2 regions of the Halomonas sp. KO116 genome follow, and region 2 is predicted to be linked to the other one. Evidence: predicted binding sites of a transcription regulator. Region 2 holds the regulator's gene; the other holds the start of a gene.
The links. The regulator LexA, encoded in region 2, represses DNA repair genes until DNA is damaged. The targets are predictions, from matches to a motif close to TACTGTNTANNTANACAGTA.

Region 1 (9,343 bases), 2.2 Mb from region 2:
CATCCGGCTGGAGGCTTTATGGGTGATTTCGATGCGCTCGCCTTCGGTGGCAAACATCACCGTGTGCTCGCCCACGATATCGCCTGCACGCACGGTGGCAAAGCCAATCTCTTTATCCGTGCGTGGGCCGCACTGCCCTACCCGCTCGAACACGCCATGCTCTTTCAGGTTACGCCCCAGGCTATCGGCGATGACTTCGCCCATTTTGATCGCGGTACCGGAAGGTGCATCAACCTTATGGCGATGGTGAGACTCGATTATTTCAATATCGTAGCCTTCATCACCGAGCGCTTTGGCAGCCGTTTCGAGCAGCTTCAGCGTCAGATTAACCCCAACGCTCATATTGGGCGCAAACACCATGGCCACCTTATCGCGGTAGCTATCAAGCTGGGCCAGCTCATCATTGCTCATGCCAGTAGTACCAATCACAATATGCTTACCGTGCTCGGCGCAGAACGCCAGATTACCCAGCGTGACCTGCGGAGCCGTAAAGTCGATCAGCACATCAAAGTCATCGACAATCGACGCCAGGGAATCGACCGCAACAACGCCGCGCTTCCCGACACCCGCCAACTCGCCAATGTCAGCGCCCGCTAAGGAGCTGCCTGGCTCCACAATTCCACCAGCCAGCGTCGCCTCAGCATCTTGCTCTACAGCATTTACCAACGTCCGGCCCATGCGGCCAGCCACGCCTACAATGGCAATTCGGGTCATGCGAACTCCTGCGCTCTGCGTTCCGGTAGATAAAAAGTGTCGCAATTATAGCAGACGCACCAGCGCATTAGACGCTCTCCTTTGCTGCCATGAAGGTTCAGCTTAGTTCTCCCAAACAATCGCCAGCTCTTCATCCCCTGCCATACGAATTAAGTGACGCTCGACCACGCCTTCAAGCTCATCCAAATGCTCCTCCTCAAGCGTTTCAATGGCGACCACCAATTTATCGGGCTCAGCGAGCATTAAGCAGGTGCCCGTGGCAAACGAGATTTTACCTTGCTGATCGCTTTGCTCCACCTCCAGCTTGTGCGCCCAATGTTTACAAAGACGGTTGATCAAGCGTTCAGCAGAAGGCGTAGCAATTTCAGCGCGGGAAAGCGGCATAGCAGTGACTCCAAGAAGTTATCTACCTCTTAGCCTAGAGCGAAGCGACCAGCGCTGCCAAGTAATGAATGATACCCCGCTGGAACAGCACGTTTTCACGTAGTAATAAAACTTCATTTATGGGCTCCTTTCCCACACCACAGTGGCCTTGCTTGCTTTACCCAACTCGAAGCACCAGGCGCAAATTAACGCCGAAGCAGCCATTTAAGCCGCCGTCCTTCCATCGCCGCTAGCGCCACCCCGCTTAACATCAGCGGTAGCGCTAGCAGGAAGCCGCTGGAGACCGGTATGCCAAACAACACCCAGTCGGCGAGCATAGGCCACACCAGGGCAATATATTCAAAAGGCGCCAACCGCGACGCCTCGGCGTAGCGCAGCGCTAATGTCATCGCGATGTGGGCGGCACCGCCAAACAGGCCCGAGAGCACCAACAGGGCAAACTCCGCCTGTGTGAGCGCGGCCCAGCCCAGCGGGAGCGTGGCAAGCCCAGCCAGCGCTGCCACCACAATAAAGTAGAAGGCGATGGAGGCAGCACTCTCGGTGCGCGAAATACGCCTCACGGTCAGTAGCGCCCCCGCGGTTAACAGCGCACCCAGCGCCCCTAACGCGTACCCGGTTATTTGCCCATTGCTGGAACTGGCATTGAGCCCAGGCAAGATCAGCACTGCCACTCCAGCAATCGCCAATATTATGCCGCCAGCGCGGTAGAGCGAGAAACGCTCCCCCAACAGCAATATGCCACCTATCGCCATAAATACCGGTGTTAGCTGGGCTAATAGTGTCGCCTCAGCAACGGGTAGCAGCGCCACCGCCGCAAAGGAGGCAAACATCGCCGCCGCCCCCATCCCCGAGCGCAACGCATGCCCCAAGGGGCGCCGCGTAGCCAACCCCTGGGGAAACTCCCGCCGCAGCAACAGAAAAATCACGATAGGCAGCAGCGCAAACAATGAGCGAAAAAATACCGACTGCCCCACCGGCACTGCGTCGCTCACGGCTTTAATGCACACCAGCATGCCAGTGAACAGAGCGCCTGAGAGCACCCGGAGCAAGATGCCCTTTGTGGGCCTTTCCTGAAGGTTATCCATTGCGCGCAGCACCCCCTAAACAGCAAAAACCCCCGGCGAACCGGGGGTTTTTGAACCAAACAACTAACTGCTAACCATTATCTCAGACTTACGGCTTCATATCTTCAAAGAAGCTTTTCACGCTGTCGAAGAAGCCGGTTTTCTTCGGTGAGTGGCTGTGGCTGTTGCTGCCGTCGAAGCTCTCTTGCAGCTGGCGCAGTAAGTCGCGCTGCTCGTCGTTAAGCTTGACTGGTGTCTCGACCACTACCTTGCATAGCAAGTCGCCGGGCATGCCACCGCGCACTGGCTTCACGCCTTTACCGCGTAGGCGGAACAGCCTGCCGGTTTGGGTTTCCGGCGGAATCTTCAGCTTCACGCGGCCATCTAACGTGGGCACTTCAAGCTCCCCACCTAGGGCTGCGTCAACAAAGTTGATCGGCACTTCACACTGCAGGTGCTTACCATCACGCTGGAAGATATGGTGCGGCTTGATGGCGACCTGTACGTACAGATCCCCAGGCGGGCCACCGTTAACCCCGCTCTCACCTTCGCCATTCAAGCGAATGCGGTCGCCGGTATCCACGCCGGGCGGGATCTTGACGGAAAGCGTGCGTGTCTCGCGTACGCGACCTTCACCATTACACTTATGGCACGGCACTTTGATGTGCTGACCAGAGCCATGACAGGTGGGGCACGTTTGCTGCACGGCGAAGAAGCCTTGCTGCATGCGCACTTGACCGTGACCGTGACAGGTCGGGCAGGTCTCTTTAGAAGAACCTGGCTCGGCGCCACCGCCATCGCAGCGGTCACACTCGATATGCCGAGGTACGCGGATATCGACTGTGGTGCCTGAAACGGCGTTTTCCAGATCCAGCTCTAGGTTATAGCGCAGGTCGGAGCCCCGTGCCGGGGCGTTAGGCCCACGACGCCGACCACCGCCTCCGCCAAAAATATCGCCAAACACATCACCGAAAATATCGCTGAAATCGCCAGCGCCTGCGCCTCCGCCGAAACCACCGCCGCCTTGGCCATCAACGCCTGCATGGCCGAACTGGTCATAAGCTGCGCGCTTTTCGCCGTCGCTAAGCACTTCATAGGCTTCGGACACTTCGCGGAATTTTTCCGCTGAGGTGTTATCGTCCGGGTTTCGATCAGGGTGGAATTTTTGCGCCAGACGGCGATAGGCCTTCTTGATCTCTTTCTGATCGGCCCCTTTTTCGACACCCAGGACTTCGTAATAATCGCGTTTGGACATAGGCCCTACGCCTCCTGGTTAGCTACGCACTTAACAGAAACTCTCGTGCGTCTTGGCTGCGGAAACAGCAACGCGGGAGTAAGCTCCCGCGTCACCGCTTTCCTTGGCAGAAAGAGGTTATTACTGCTTTTTCTGATCGTCGTTGACTTCTTCGTACTCGGCGTCAACCACGTCATCTTCCGGCTTGGAACCCGTGCTTTCGGCACCTTCGCCGCCCTCTTGCTGAGCCGCTTCTGCCTGCTCGGCGTACATCTTCTGGGCTAGCTGGCCAGAGGCTTCGGTCAATGCATCCAGTTTCTTCTGAATGTTATCGACGTCATCACCTTTAACTGCTTCTTCCAGCTCGCTGATGGCCGTCTCAATCGCCTGCTTCTCGTCGTCAGTGGCTTTGTCACCAGCCTCTTCCACCGTTTTGCGCGTGGCGTGAATCATGCCGTCAGCTTGGTTGCGCAGCTGCACCAGCTCTTCGAACTTCTTATCTTCTTCGGCGTGAGCTTCGGCATCGCGCACCATCTGCTCGACTTCTTCCTCGGACAGGCCGCTAGACGCCTTGATGACAATCGACTGCTCTTTGCCAGTGGCCTTGTCTTTCGCCGATACGTTCAGAATACCGTTGGCATCCAGGTCGAAGGCGACTTCGATCTGCGGCACGCCGCGCGGTGCAGGCGGAATGTCAGCAAGATCAAAACGACCCAGCGACTTATTCTGCGACACTTGCTTACGCTCGCCCTGAACGGCGTGAATGGTCACGGCCGTCTGGTTGTCATCCGCCGTTGAGAAGGTTTGTGTCTTCTTGGTCGGGATGGTGGTGTTCTTGTCGATCAGCGGCGTCATCACGCCACCCAAGGTTTCGATACCCAGGGTTAGCGGAGTAACGTCGAGCAGCAGAACGTCTTTAACGTCGCCGCCCAGTACGCCGCCCTGAATCGCTGCACCAACGGCAACCGCTTCGTCCGGGTTAACGTCTTTACGTGCTTCTTTACCGAAGAAGTCAGCCGCTTTCTTCTGAACCATCGGCATACGTGTCTGGCCACCGACCAGGATCACTTCGTCAATTTCAGAAGCAGATAGGCCTGCATCTTTCAGGGCCATTTTGCACGGCTCGAGCGAGCGCTGAACCAGCTCTTCTACCAGCGACTCCAGCTTGGCGCGTGTCACCTTAACGTTAAGGTGCTTCGGGCCAGTGTTGTCGGCAGTGATGTAAGGCAGGTTCACATCGGTCTGCTGGGCGCTAGAGAGCTCAATTTTGGCTTTTTCAGCGGCTTCTTTCAGACGCTGCATAGCGAGGTTGTCGCCAGACAGATCAATACCACTATCAGACTTGAACTGGTCTACCAGGTAGTTGATCAGCGCCAAATCGAAATCTTCGCCGCCCAGGAAGGTGTCGCCGTTAGTGGCCAATACTTCAAACTGAGTTTCGCCGTCAACGTCAGCAATTTCGATAATTGAGATATCGAAGGTACCGCCACCCAGGTCATATACCGCGATGGTCTTGTCGCCGCGCGATTTGTCCATACCGTAGGCCAGTGCGGCAGCGGTTGGTTCGTTGATGATGCGCTTAACGTCTAGACCTGCGATGCGACCGGCATCTTTCGTGGCCTGACGCTGGCTGTCGTTGAAGTAGGCCGGCACGGTGATAACGGCTTCAGTGACCGTCTCGCCCAAGTAGTCTTCGGCGGTTTTCTTCATTTTCTTCAGCACTTCCGCGCTTACCTGCGGCGGTGCCATTTTTTTGCCTTTTACTTCAACCCAAGCGTCGCCATTGTCGGCTTCGGTGATTTTGTACGGCACCATCTTGATGTCTTTCTGAACAACGTCATCTTTAAAACGACGGCCAATCAGACGCTTGATGGCGTACAGGGTGTTTTCTGGGTTCGTTACCGCTTGGCGTTTAGCCGCCTGGCCGACCAGCGTTTCGCCATCATCGGTATAAGCGATGATAGAAGGCGTCGTACGGCCGCCTTCGGCGTTTTCAATGACTTTAGCGCTGTCACCATCAAGCACGGCCACACAAGAGTTAGTGGTGCCCAGGTCGATACCAATTATACGTCCCATAGCGATACCTCGAATTCGGTTGTTACAAAACTGAAAATTTAGCTTTTTAAGCTTGTCTGCGGGTTTCCCCGCGGGGTTGCCCTTTATTTGGGGGCCGCAGCTGACATTTCAAGGGCTTTTTTTCACACACTTTTTTCAAACTCTGTGCTGCCAGTGGCTTAATCGGCTTTTTTACTGACGACGACCATGGCCGGGCGCACTAAACGTCCGTTGAGCAAATAGCCTTTCTGCATAACGTCCATCACGGTGTTGGGATCAAGATCCGGGTTAGGCACCATGGTCATGGCCTCGTGAACTTGAGGGTCGAAGGGCTCACCATGTGGCTCAATGCTTTCTACGCCGAATTTATTGAGCACATCCAGCTGCATCTTCAAGGTCATGGAAACGCCTTCACGATGAACGTCCGAGGCACCCTCTTCCATGGTCTCTAGCGCTTTTTCCAGACTATCAACGACCGGCAGCAGCTCCTTAACAAATTTTTCAAGCGCAAACTTGCGCGCTTTTTCGGCTTCTTGCTCTGCACGACGGCGGACGTTTTGTGCTTCCGCGGCGGCTCGCAGGGCTTGATCTTTAGCGTCGGCCAAGCTCTGTTCTAACTCGCCCACTTGGGCTGCCAGCATTTCCGCTTCGGGGTTATCGACGTTGCCTTCTAACGGCTCTTCGTCATTGATCAACCCTTCCAGCTCGCCCTCCATCAAGCGCTCTTCAGCGGCTTGCTCCGCCGCCTGCTCGGCGCCATCCGCTTCTTGCTCGTGGCGGGCCAGCTCATCATCCATTGGTGTTTGCGGTTCTTTCGCCATGTTGTGCTCCTAAAAAGTAGGGCGCTGCCATCTAGGGCGACGCGCATAGAAGTAAGCCTTCAAATCCTTCGCTTTAACTAGCTAGCTTTAACTAACGATGTTGGCTATATGGGGGCCATAAATGCCATCTCAAGAGGTGCATTGAAGTGAGTTATTAACTACTGTATAAATCAACAACTATTGGATAAGTATCCAGCTTCAGTGCTGTACCGCCTCAGGAGGCGCCATGCTTACTCAGCTAGCTATTCAAGATTTCGCCATTGTCGATCACTTGGAACTCGACCTAACCGGCGGTATGACTGCGATTACCGGGGAGACCGGCGCGGGCAAATCGATTCTGTTAGGCGCTCTTGGGCTCTGCCTGGGCGAGCGTGCCGACGCCGGTAGCGTGCGCCACGGCCGCGAGCGCACGGACCTCTCCGCACGATTCGATATTCAGCACCTGCCTGCCGCCATTGAGTGGCTAACGGCCCGGGAGCTGCCGACCGAGGAGTGCTTGCTGCGCCGAGTGGTCACCGCTAATGGCCGCTCCAAAGCGTGGATCAACGGCCACCCCGCGACTATTTCAGACCTCAAATCCCTCGGCGAGCAGTTGATTCAAATTCATGGTCAGCATGCGCATCACGCCTTAATGCGTGAAGAGACCCATCTAGCGCTGCTAGATGATTACGCAGGATTAAGTAACGCCACCACTCAATTAGCCGAAACCTTCCGTGAGTGGCGCACTGCGCGCCGCCAATTGAAGAGGCTGAGTGAAGAAGGCAGTGAAGTAGAGGCTAAACGGCAGTTACTGCGTTATCAGGTTGAAGAGCTGGATCAACTTGCGTTAGCGGAGGGCGAATTAGCCACGCTAGAAGAGGAGCAGCATACCCTCGCCCATGCGGAAGAGACACTGCGCGAAACGCAGTTTGCCGCAGACTGCTGCGCCAGCGATGAAGGCGGCGCGCTCTCATTACTCAACCAGGCCTTCGCCCATCTAAGCGCCTTGCCAGGTAGCGATAAAGGCATGCTGGCGAACACGCTGTCCATGTTGAGCGATGCGCGCATTCAAGTGGAAGAGGCCTCCAGCGAGCTCAACCGACTCGCCAGCACCACTGAATTAGACCCTGAGCGTCTTGCCTGGGTGGAAGAGCGGATGACCGATGTTCATCGGATTGCGCGTAAGCATCATGTTGCCCCTGAAGAACTATGCGCCTTGCATGCCGATCTTCAGCGGGAAGTCGCGCAATTAGAAGAGGGTGGCAATGACCTGGAGGCGCTCAGTGCGCGGGTCGTTGAACTACGCGAAAGCTACCGCCAAGAAGCGAAAAAACTCAGCGAAAGCCGTCAAAAAGCCGCGCTTCGTTTAGGCAAAGAAGTACAGCAACAGCTGGGCTTTTTGGCCATGGGCAAAGCCCGCTTTGAAGTAGAGGTCACTGCGAAAGAAGCACCCTCTCCGGAAGGCTTGGATCGCGTGCAATTTTTGATCAGCGCCAACCCCGGCCAGCCCGCGCGGCCATTGACCAAAGTAGCCTCCGGCGGCGAACTATCGCGGATTAGCTTGGCGATTCAAGTGGTCGCGGCGACGCACTCAACGGTGCCTAGCCTAGTGTTTGATGAAGTGGACGTAGGTATCTCGGGCGCCACCGCAGAGATCGTTGGCCAACTGCTGCGCAAGCTAGGTGAAAATGGCCAGGTAATGACGGTGACTCACCTACCGCAAGTGGCGGCCCAGGCGCACCAGCACCTGCATATCGAGAAACAGGCGAAGCGCGACACCACGCTGACTCAGATGGCGCTGCTCGACGAGCAGGGCCGCATCAGCGAACTGGCACGCATGCTGGGCGGCGTGACGCTTTCCGACCAAACCCTCGCCCATGCCCGGGAAATGCTGCATGCAAGCCAGCGCCCGCCGCACTGAGCCGGGGGAAGCTTTAAGACGCTTTGCGCAGTAAAACAAAACGCCCTTGATGACTTGGCAAATTCGCTTTATCTCGAATTATGCCAAGTACATCAAGGGCGTTCATCTTCCCAAGCCGTGAATATTGTCTATTCACGTAGGTTATTTCTTATTCGTTGGCCCGCTGTCTTGACGCGTGACATCGGAACCACGCGGACGGACATAAAGCACTAGCGCATGATCCACTAACTCATAGCCATGCTCTTCAGCAATTTCTTGCTGACGACGCTCAATGATTTCATCAACGAACTCAATGATCTCACCGCTTTCCAGGCACACCATATGATCATGGTGATCCTCTTGGGTCATCTCAAATACTGCGTGGCCACCGTCAAAGTTATGACGAATAACCAAGCCCGCCGACTCAAATTGAGTCAGTACGCGGTACACAGTCGCTAGGCCAACATCTTCGCCCGCATCAATCAGTGTTTTGTACACTTCTTCCGCGCTAAGGTGGTGCTGACCCGAAACATTTTCGAGAATTTGAAGTATCTTGACGCGCGGCAGGGTCACTTTTAGACCGGCTTTGCGCAATTCATGGTTCTGATCGGCCATGGTCGCTCTTCGCAGTAACAGGTTAGGTCGGGTATGATCAACCGAAACCACGATAGTGAAGAATAGGCCCAAATGCAAAAATTGACTCGAATCATCACGCTTTCCGTTGCCCTTACCGTTGTTAGCGGCTGTAGTTACGTCGGCGTTTATAAGCGCGATATTCCCCAAGGCAACCTGGTCACTCAGGAGATGGTCAGCCAGCTTCAACCAGGAATGACCCAAGAGCAGGTTACTTATGTGATGGGTAGGCCGTTGCTGGAAGCGCCCTTTGACGCCAGCCAATGGGACTATGTGTTTCGTTTAGATAAGGCGTATGGCGACGTAGAACAGCGCCGCGTAACGCTCACCTTCGATCCTCAAGGACGCTTAGCGAACATTGAGCAAGAGGGCGATTTATCCAAGGCGCTGCCGTTCGAAGCCGAAAGCAGCATGGGCCCCGCAACGGAAGGCGTTGACCCCATGGATGCGCTACCTGAAGAGAGCACCCAGACGCGGCCGACATCGAACGTACAGCCCGCTCAACAGCTTTAACGCGTTTATCGCTCCTGGTCGCTCGCTTGGCGCTTAGCGCGCTCCA
Region 2 (9,343 bases):
CGAGACGCCCGATGTTACGGGGTTAACACTGGAGCATTACCCCGGTATGACCGAGCGCACGCTAACGGAGATTGGCGAGCAGGCGTGGCAGCGTTGGTCGCTACAAGCGGTGCGGATAATTCATCGCGTTGGTTATCTGGGCCCTGGCGACCCCATCGTGCGGGTGCTTGTAGCTAGTGCTCACCGCCGAGAGGCATTTGAAGCCTGCGATTTTATTATGGATTTTTTAAAAACCCAGGCGCCTTTTTGGAAGAAAGAGCACTCCACTCGGGGAGAATATTGGGTCAAAGAACGCCACTCTGACCAACAAGACGCGGCACGCTGGGAGTGAGTTTGCCACGTCTTGCTACTCCGCAATGATGCACCACTAACGATTGGCAGCATTTTCCAAGGTAAGGGCTTCTGGCATTTCGGCGGCCATAATCTGAAGATGCACATCGGGCAGGTGCTGCATATGCTCCGCCAGCCAGTGTACCAAGCGAGGCTGCAATGCTTGGCGAAGGTCGGCCAGTGTGTCGGCGGCAATCTCATCAAGCTGATCATCCAGCCAATCACTAAAGCTATCTTCATCCAGCGGGCTGGCACCCGTCGCATCCAGCATCAAACGTCCAATGCGCACCCAGCCCGTATCAGTCGCGGTCACCGGCAGTGCTAGGTACAAACTGCCACGACGTGCCGTACCGGCGTCTTTTACTTCCAACCCTGGGTGAGGAACCACGCTGTTTTGGCTGACGATGCAGGGCGGCTGGGGATAGCGTGCCTCGCAGCGCAGCCCTTGGTTATCAAAGCTTATTAAATCGCCATTAACTGGCGACAACGGCGCACTGATCCCTAATTGACGGGCAATTGCCTGATGCGCCTGCTGATGCCTTGCTTCGCCGTGGACAGGCATCAGGTGCTTCGGCTTAACCCATTGATAGAGTTTGATTAACTCATCGTGAGCGGGGTGCCCAGTAGCATGTAACTCGGGATGGTTGATTTCGTCGTAAATACGAACACCTAACTGCGCTAAACGTTTTTTTAGCTGTTCAATAGGGCGTTCGTTGCCTGGAATGGCTTTAGCCGAGAAGATAACATTATCGCCGGTCTGAAGATCCACAAAGGGGTGGCGGCCCTGAGCAAGACGCTGAAGCGCGGCACGGGCCTCACCCTGGCTGCCGGTGGCGATAATGACCACTTCATCCGGGGGGAGATAACCCAGATCGTGATTGGGTACCAGCGGCGGTAAGTCATCCATATAGCCAAGCCCACGCGCAACGCTAACCATTCGCTCCATTGAGCGCCCCATTAAGCTGATGCGACGGCCACACTGATGCGCTGCGCGCCCGATAGCTAATACCCGCGCAAGGTTACTGGCAAAGCAAGATACCACCACACGGCCCTGGCAGTTGGCGAGGGCTTTTACCAATGCTCTTGCCACATCACCTTCGCTGCCGGAGTGGCCTGGCATGGGGGCATTGGTGGAATCGCCGACCACTAAATCGACCGGGGCCAGCGCTCTAAACTGCGCCGCGCTTACCGGTGAACCGATAAGCGGCTCAGGATCAAGTTTCCAGTCACCAGTATGTAAAACGCGATAACCACCAGCCATCATCATAATGGCACAGCTTTCGGGTATTGAATGCGTCAACGACAAGTAGCGCAGCGTAAACGGCCCGCTTTCAAGTGCCTCACCTGGTTCGATGACATGAATCGCAGCGCTGCTAAGTTGATGTTCAGCAAATTTAAGGCGTAACAGCCCTGCGGCTAATGGCGTGGCATAAATAGGACAATTCCACATCGGCCAGAGCCAAGCGACGGCGCCAATGTGGTCTTCATGGCCGTGGGTAACAAATAGTGCTTTCGGGACTATCCCTAATGATTTTGGTGTATCAAGATTAGGCACTTGTAGCGGTGAGTTGGGGAAATCCTGGCGAATCATCATGCCGCAGTCGACGACAATCCAGTGATCATCGTAGCCGTAGAGCGTTAGATTCATGCCAATCTCACCGCATCCCCCCAGCGGCAACATGCGCAGCGGAGGACGACGACGGGGACGAATTTGAACGCGTGAAGAGTGCATCAGTTATGAAAAGCCTAAAAAGTAGTGACTCAACTATACGGGAAGGCAGGGGCGGCTAACAATCATCCTTGGCCTTCCGATACACTATGCAACCTAAGCCGTTGGTTTGTCATAATTACCTTAGAAATAGGTCAAGAGTCGCTCACATGTCCCATTATTATCGTTTAGTTGTGTCCTGCCCTGATCGGGTAGGTATTGTGGCCCGAGTATCGAGCTTTATTGCTAAGCAAGGGGGGTCTATCACTGAAGCCAGCCAGCACTCTGATTTAGAAACGGGCTGTTTTTTTATGCGTTACGAAATCTTGGCGGATTCAGTGGGGATGTCGGTAGAAGCGCTACGTGCAGCGTTCGAGCCGGTGGCAATCGAATTCGATATGCAGTGGTCATTGGTGGATACACAGCAGCGCCGCCGGGTGGTATTGATGGTCTCTAGAGAGTCACACTGCTTGGTAGATTTGCTTTATCGCTGGCAGGCGGGTGAGTTGGATTGCGATATTGTTGGCGTCATTTCCAATCATGACGATATGCGTTCATTGACCGAATGGTACGGCATTCCTTATCACTATGTGCCAGTCGACCCCGATAACAAGCAAGTGTCATTTGCCAAGGTGCAAGCAGAAATCGATAGTGCACGTGCTGATTGCGTCGTGCTGGCGCGTTATATGCAAATTCTGCCGCCTGACCTGTGCGCCCGCTATGCAGGGCGGGTGATTAATATTCATCACAGTTTTTTACCCTCTTTCGCTGGGGCGAAGCCCTACCACCAGGCATATCAGCGCGGAGTGAAGCTGATTGGCGCCACCTGCCACTATGTTACCGAGGAACTCGACGCGGGCCCGATTATCGAACAGGATATTCATCGCGTTAGCCACTGCCATACCCCAACCGATTTAGTCCGCTTTGGGCGTGATGTGGAAAAAGCCGTTCTCGCACGCGGTTTACGCTGGCATCTTGAGGATCGGGTTTTAGTGCATGGCAACAAGACCGTGGTGTTTAGCTAACGCTCGATAATGTGAGAAGCCGCTATGTCGTTCGCACAAAGTGTACTGGCGCCCTGGGCGCTGATATTCACCTCGCTACTCTCGTTAGGCGTAGTGGTGTGGGCTCTTTGGCGGCGGCCCTGGCAAGTGCTACTGGAAGACGCTGCTCTTCAGCACCGTTGGTTAGGCGCAACGCTGGCAGTGGCGCTGATGTGGCAGCTACGCGCTCAGGCGGTCGACTGGCTAACGCTGCATCTCGTCTTTACGGTATTGATGACACTCGTGTTTAAAGCGCCATTAGCGCTGATCAGCAATGTGCTCATTAATGTGGCAATGGTAGTTATCGGCCGCAATGAGTGGACGCTGCTGGGGGCAAATGTACTGGTAACGGGCATTGTTCCGGCTGCCATTATTGGCACAGTGTGGCGGCTGGTAGATCGCCGCCTGCCGGATAACCTGATGGTGTTTTTATTTGCCTGCGGGTTTTTTGGGGCTGCGTTGGCAACATTAGGGGCAGGGGTGGCTGCCGTGCTGCTGATTATCATGGCAGGCACAGATCCTAACGCTATCTATCTTGCCCAGGAGTATGCACGCTTCTTACCTCTACTAATGCCTTCAGAGGCGTTTATTACCGGGATGCTGCTGAGTATTCTGCTGGTCTATCATCCTAACTGGGTGGCCACCTTTAATGACCACCGCTATATCGACATGCAGTAATGACGGTGGTTAGCCCAGTGCTTGGCCATTACCGCCACGAATGACGCCAACGCCGACACCTTCGATGTCGAGTGACTGTGAACGCAGATCGATTTCAATCGGCGCAAAGTCTGCATTTTCCGCAAATAGCGTTACTTGGTGGCCCTGACGTTTGAAGCGCTTAACGGTTACTTCATCATCCAGGCGCGCAACGACAATCTGGCCATCGCGCACCCGCTCGGTACGGTGAACTGCCAATAAATCACCTTCTAAAATACCAATATCCTTCATCGAAAGGCCCCGCACACGCAGCAGATAATCGGCTTTAGGAGTGAAGTACTCGGCTGGCAAAGGGCAGTAACGGTCAATATGCTCAGCCGCTAGGATAGGGCTCCCGGCGGCTACTTCGCCAATCACCGGCAGGCCAGCAGGCGAGGCTTCAATATTGGCAGCGGGTAACGCGCTTGCGGTGCTGTCTACTAATTCCTGGGGCTCTTGATTGGGTAGTCGAATACCGCGTGACGTATTGCGAATAATGCGAATAGCGCCTTTACGCTCAAGTGCGCGCAGGTGCTCTTCCGCGGCGTTAGGTGAGCGGAACCCCAGTGCTTTCGCAATTTCAGCACGGGTCGGAGGGTAGCCAAATTCGCCCATGGTCTTAACAATAAAATCAAATACGTGCTGTTGGCGAGCGGTTAGCGGACGCGACATACCAGACTCCAAAAATAGTGAATAGACAGTAACAAATTAAATGTCGACTTAATCGGTAAGTGGTTAAGTATACAGTATGTTCCTCTGTCCAGTACATGTCTTGTCAACCCCCTCTCTAGAAAGGCCCCGAATTTTTCCTAATCGTTTTAAACTAAGCTTCTACTCATATAGACAGCCATATTTCATCAGAAAATCAAGCGTTGAGCCCACCAGCGATATGGCATAGTATTTTGCTATGTTTTAAACACTCGTTTCCCCGGAGAGCGGCATGGCTCAATCTGATACGGTAACTCGAATACTCGACACCGCGGAAGTGCTGTTTGCTGAGCGAGGTTTTGCTGAAACATCGCTGCGCAACATCACTAGCAAAGCGCGCGTCAATTTAGCGGCGGTGAATTACCATTTTGGTTCCAAAAAAGCCTTAATTCAGGCCGTGTTTTCACGCTATCTGGACCCGTTCACCCAGCGTTTTCATACTGCGCTTGATGAACTTGAAGCCCAGCATGCAGGGCGCGTTATTCCGTTGGAAACGCTACTCGAAACCATGGCGACCACCGTGCTGGCTGTGCCTGCCGAGCGCAACAGTTTAAAGGTGTTTATGCGCTTGCTGGGCCTTGCCTATAGCCAAGCGCAGGGGCATCTTAGGCGTCATATTCAGCAAGAGTATGGTGATGTGTTTACCCGCTTCACCGAGTTAGTGCGTCAAGCCACGCCCGACTTGCCTGACGCGGAACGCTTTTGGCGGCTACACTTTATGCTTGGTACGGTGATTTTTACGCTTTCAGGCCTTGATGCACTGCGCGATATCGCTGAAAAGGATTATCAAGAGCAGGTCACCGTGCGGGATTTGGTTAGGCGGTTGCGCCCAGTAGTGGTGGCTGCCATGAATGCACCGTTGCCCCCAGCACTTGAAGAAGGAAAATATGCGAACGCCCAAGCTCGCTGAGCTTCCCCCTGTAGAGGACATCTGGTTGGAAATCGATACCACACAGCAGCAGCTACGCTGTTGGCGAGGGCCGAAGGTGCTGTATGAGTGTGAGATATCGTCTGGCCTCGCGGGCGTTGGTGAGCACAACGGCAGTGGCAAAACACCCCATGGTTGGCACTATATAAGAGCCGCGATCGGCAACGGGATGCCTGATAATGCGGTATTTCGGGGTCGTCGCTGGACGGGGGAGGCATTCTCTCCTGCGCTAGCTGAAGCATATCCGAAGCGGGATTGGATTTTGACCCGCATCCTGTGGTTATGCGGATTAGAAAAAGGCGTGAACCGTGGTGGTCAGGTCGATTCACAGCGTCGCTATATTTATCTTCATGGCACGCCCCCTGACCAGCCCATGGGGGTTGCTGCATCCCACGGCTGTATTCGTTTACGCAATAGTGATTTGCTCTATATCTTTTCGTTAGCGTTACCAGGAACCCCCGTTTGGCTGCACGGCGGTCGTCAGTCGTTTGACTAATCTGTTTTGACACCGCTAGACGATCGTCTAGAATCACCGCCTCTTTTTTAATGGACCTATCACGATGACTCAACCGTTAGGCCCGGTCATGCTCGACCTTGAAGGCCCGAAATTAACGGCCGCAGAAAAGCGCTTGCTGCTAGAACCGGTGGTAGGGGGCGTTATTCTGTTTGCCCGCAATGTCGAGAACGGCTACCAAGTACGCCAGCTCTGCAGCGATATTCGACGTGTGCGTGCGGACTTATTGCTTGCCGTTGATCAAGAGGGTGGCCGCGTTCAGCGTATTAAAGAAGGGATGACGCGTCTTCCTGCCATGGCTCGCATTGGTGAGTGTTATAGCGCCAACCCCGATGATGGTCTTGCGCTCGCAAAAGATGCTGGCTGGCTATTGGGCATGGAAATGGCCGCCTGCGGTTTGGATCTTAGCTTTGCTCCGGTACTGGATGTCGAAAGCGGTGTCTCAAGTGTTATTGGAGACCGAAGTTTTAGCCGCGATCCCCAGCATGTGGCGCAGCTCGGCAGCGCCTTTATTCAAGGGCTCCATGAGGCTGGTATGGCCGCTGTCGGGAAGCACTTCCCCGGTCACGGCGGAGTTGCGGCAGACTCTCACGTTGCGCTGCCGGTGGATGACCGCCCGCTAGAAGTGATTAAACAACGTGACCTGGTGCCCTTTGCCCATTTGGCCGCGCCGTTAGACGGTGTAATGCCTGCGCATGTGATTTACAGTGCTTTCGATACGCGTCCTGCCGGGTTTTCCCCTCATTGGTTGGGCATGCTGCGTGAATCGTTGGGCTTCAAAGGCTGCATCTTTTCTGATGATTTAAGTATGGCGGGCGCCCACGAGGCGGGTGGGCCCAAACAGCGAGCCCAGGCAGCACTAGCGGCTGGTTGCGATATGTTGCTGGTATGCAATGATCGCGCCGCGGCACTTGAGGTGATTGAAGCCTGCCGGGGTATTGAAACCAAACGTCCCGCCAAACTGCGCTACAGCCGTGCACGGCCTGATATCGATGCCCTAAGTGCGTTGGGCAGATGGCGTCGTACCCACGCTAAGTTGGAAGCATTGGCTGATAAACCGAAACCCAATGCTGTGTAAATTCACACGACTGATGTAATTGAAGCTTTTAACCCGCCTGGAGTTTAGATGTCAAAGTTGGATAAAGAAGCCTTAGAGTCATTGGACTCAATGCGTGAATTGATGGATAACGCCGACTGCCTTATTTCTCAGCAAGAGGTAGAGCGGGCACTTGATCGTATGGCGGAAGCGATCACGCGAGATTTAGGCGACAAACTTCCGGTCTTTTACTGCGTTATGAATGGCGGCTTAATCACCACAGGGCATTTACTAACCCGACTGGGCTTTCCGCTTGAAGTGGATTACTTACATGCCACTCGATACCGTAACGAGCTGCGCGGCGGTGAGCTGTTTTGGCGTGTGTCTCCTGAGGTGCCGATGGCGGGGCGCCATGTGGTGATCGTTGACGATATCTTGGACGAAGGCGCCACATTAGCCGCCATTTTGGCTTACTGCGAAGAAGCCCAGGCCGCCAGTGTCACGACGGCTGTACTGGTGGATAAACAGCACAACCGTAAAGCGGTGCCTGGTTTAAAGGCCGACTACTGCAGCTTGGAAGTCGCCGACCGTTATGTGTTTGGTTTTGGGATGGATTACAAAGGCTACTGGCGAAACGCGCCGGGAATTTTTGCCCCTAAAGGAATGTAAGTTAGCCGCAGAATGGATCGTTAGCGGGGCGAAAAGCGCCTCGCTAAACCCGTTTCCGCAATCATCCGCGTTGATATCTCTTCTACCGAGAAGCGCGTCGCATCAATAAAGGGAATGTGCATGGTGCGATAAAGCGACTCCGCTTGCCCTACTTCTTGAAGACACTGATCAATGGAGCTGTAACGGCTATTTGGCCGCCGCTCATTGCGGATCGCTGATAAACGCCGCGGATCAATGGTTAGCCCAAACAGTTTTTGACGATGGGGCGCTAGCGCCTTGGGCAGCTTTAAAATGCCATCTTCGTCTAAATCATCCTCCGTAAGCGGATAGTTGGCCGCTCGAATACCAAACTGAAGTGCCAGATAAAGAGAGGTCGGGGTCTTGCCGCAGCGTGAGACGCCGACCAGAATAATATCTGCTTTATCGTATTGATGAGTGCGTGCTCCGTCATCATTATCCAGCGCAAAGTGCACTGAGTGAATACGGTCCATATAGACGTCATCGCTGCCAATTGAGTGCGTACGCCCAACGCTATAGGAAGAGTGAGTATTAAGTTCCTGTTCCAATGGTTCCAGGAAGGTTGAAAAAATATCGACCTTGAAGCCGGATGCTTGCCGAATGACGTTGCGAATTTGTTGGTCAACAATGGTGTCAATGATGATCGGACGATGACCGTCGCGGCTGGCTGTCGCTTCGATAATGGCTGCTAGTGCCTGAGCTTTTTCCAGCGTATCGATATAAGGCTTGGTTTGCATATCGATCTCAACATCGCTGAACTGGGCCAGCAGGCTGCGCCCTAAGCTTTCTGCTGTGATCCCGGTGCCATCAGAGATAAAAAAAGCCGTACGTTTCATAGTGACATCCACTGGTAAGTAACTGCGCTATTGTGTGCTGAGCCGTTTGCTAGAGCAACTCGCTATGCGTGCTGGCTAGGGAGGGGCAAAGTGACTGACTACACAAATGACCTAAAAACCCTTCGTGTTGTAAAAATCCTCCATTCCCTTCGCTATTAGACCAATGGCGAATATAGTAGCGCGGTGCTAGGGTGTCTCAATCAATAATCCATGATCCTACGTCTAAACGGCAATATTAGTGATCGTGTCGATGTCTATGAGCGAGGGGGTTACGTGGAAGAGTACATTCTGTGGTTCGATCAACTGGGCATGTCAGACGTCGAACGCGTGGGTGGTAAAAACGCCTCACTAGGTGAAATGATTTCCAATCTGTCCGGTGCTGGCGTAACGGTGCCTGGCGGGTTTGCCACTACCGCTCATGCCTACCGCGAGTTTCTCTCCCACGAAGGCCTTAACGAGCGCATTAATGCCACGCTTGCGCGCTTGGATGTGGACGATGTTAAAGCGCTCGCCGAGGCGGGCCGCACTATTCGCCAATGGATTATTGATACGCCGTTGCCGCCTAGCTTTGAGGCAGCCCTTCGCGACGCTTACGGACAGCTCCAGCAACAGCATCCTCAGTTAAAAGTGGCTGTACGCAGCTCTGCTACCGCTGAAGATTTACCCGATGCTTCCTTCGCGGGTCAGCAGGAAACTTTTCTCAATATTGACGGCTTCGACAATATTAAGCGCGCCGTGCACGAAGTATTTGCCTCGCTGTTTAACGACCGCGCTATCTCCTACCGCGTCCACCGTGGCTACGCCCATGAAAATGTTGCTTTGTCGGCCGGTGTGCAGAAAATGGTGCGCTCTGAGAT

Region 1: recN (DNA repair protein RecN) is a predicted target of LexA. The motif match lies at 6,432-6,451, and genes of this name have one in related genera.

Annotation. Positions count from the first base shown of each region.
Region 1 is NZ_CP011052.1:4,354,592-4,363,934, forward strand. Features, by position in the region: gene dapB (4-hydroxy-tetrahydrodipicolinate reductase) at 1-714, opposite strand, end outside; gene KO116_RS19915 (DUF2218 domain-containing protein) at 817-1,098, opposite strand; gene KO116_RS19920 (DMT family transporter) at 1,284-2,183, opposite strand; gene dnaJ (molecular chaperone DnaJ) at 2,272-3,417, opposite strand; gene dnaK (molecular chaperone DnaK) at 3,538-5,472, opposite strand; gene grpE (nucleotide exchange factor GrpE) at 5,631-6,272, opposite strand; gene recN (DNA repair protein RecN) at 6,499-8,172, shown strand; gene fur (ferric iron uptake transcriptional regulator) at 8,314-8,766, opposite strand; gene bamE (outer membrane protein assembly factor BamE) at 8,839-9,297, shown strand; gene KO116_RS19955 (RnfH family protein) at 9,303-9,343, opposite strand, start outside.
Region 2 is NZ_CP011052.1:2,159,888-2,169,230, forward strand. Features, by position in the region: gene moaE (molybdopterin synthase catalytic subunit MoaE) at 1-331, shown strand, start outside; gene KO116_RS10035 (ribonuclease J) at 368-1,978, opposite strand; gene purU (formyltetrahydrofolate deformylase) at 2,209-3,063, shown strand; gene KO116_RS10045 (energy-coupling factor ABC transporter permease) at 3,088-3,759, shown strand; gene lexA (transcriptional repressor LexA) at 3,769-4,449, opposite strand; gene KO116_RS10055 (TetR/AcrR family transcriptional regulator) at 4,718-5,395, shown strand; gene KO116_RS10060 (L,D-transpeptidase) at 5,373-5,909, shown strand; gene nagZ (beta-N-acetylhexosaminidase) at 5,974-7,005, shown strand; gene KO116_RS10070 (hypoxanthine-guanine phosphoribosyltransferase) at 7,054-7,632, shown strand; gene ppsR (posphoenolpyruvate synthetase regulatory kinase/phosphorylase PpsR) at 7,653-8,486, opposite strand; gene ppsA (phosphoenolpyruvate synthase) at 8,760-9,343, shown strand, end outside.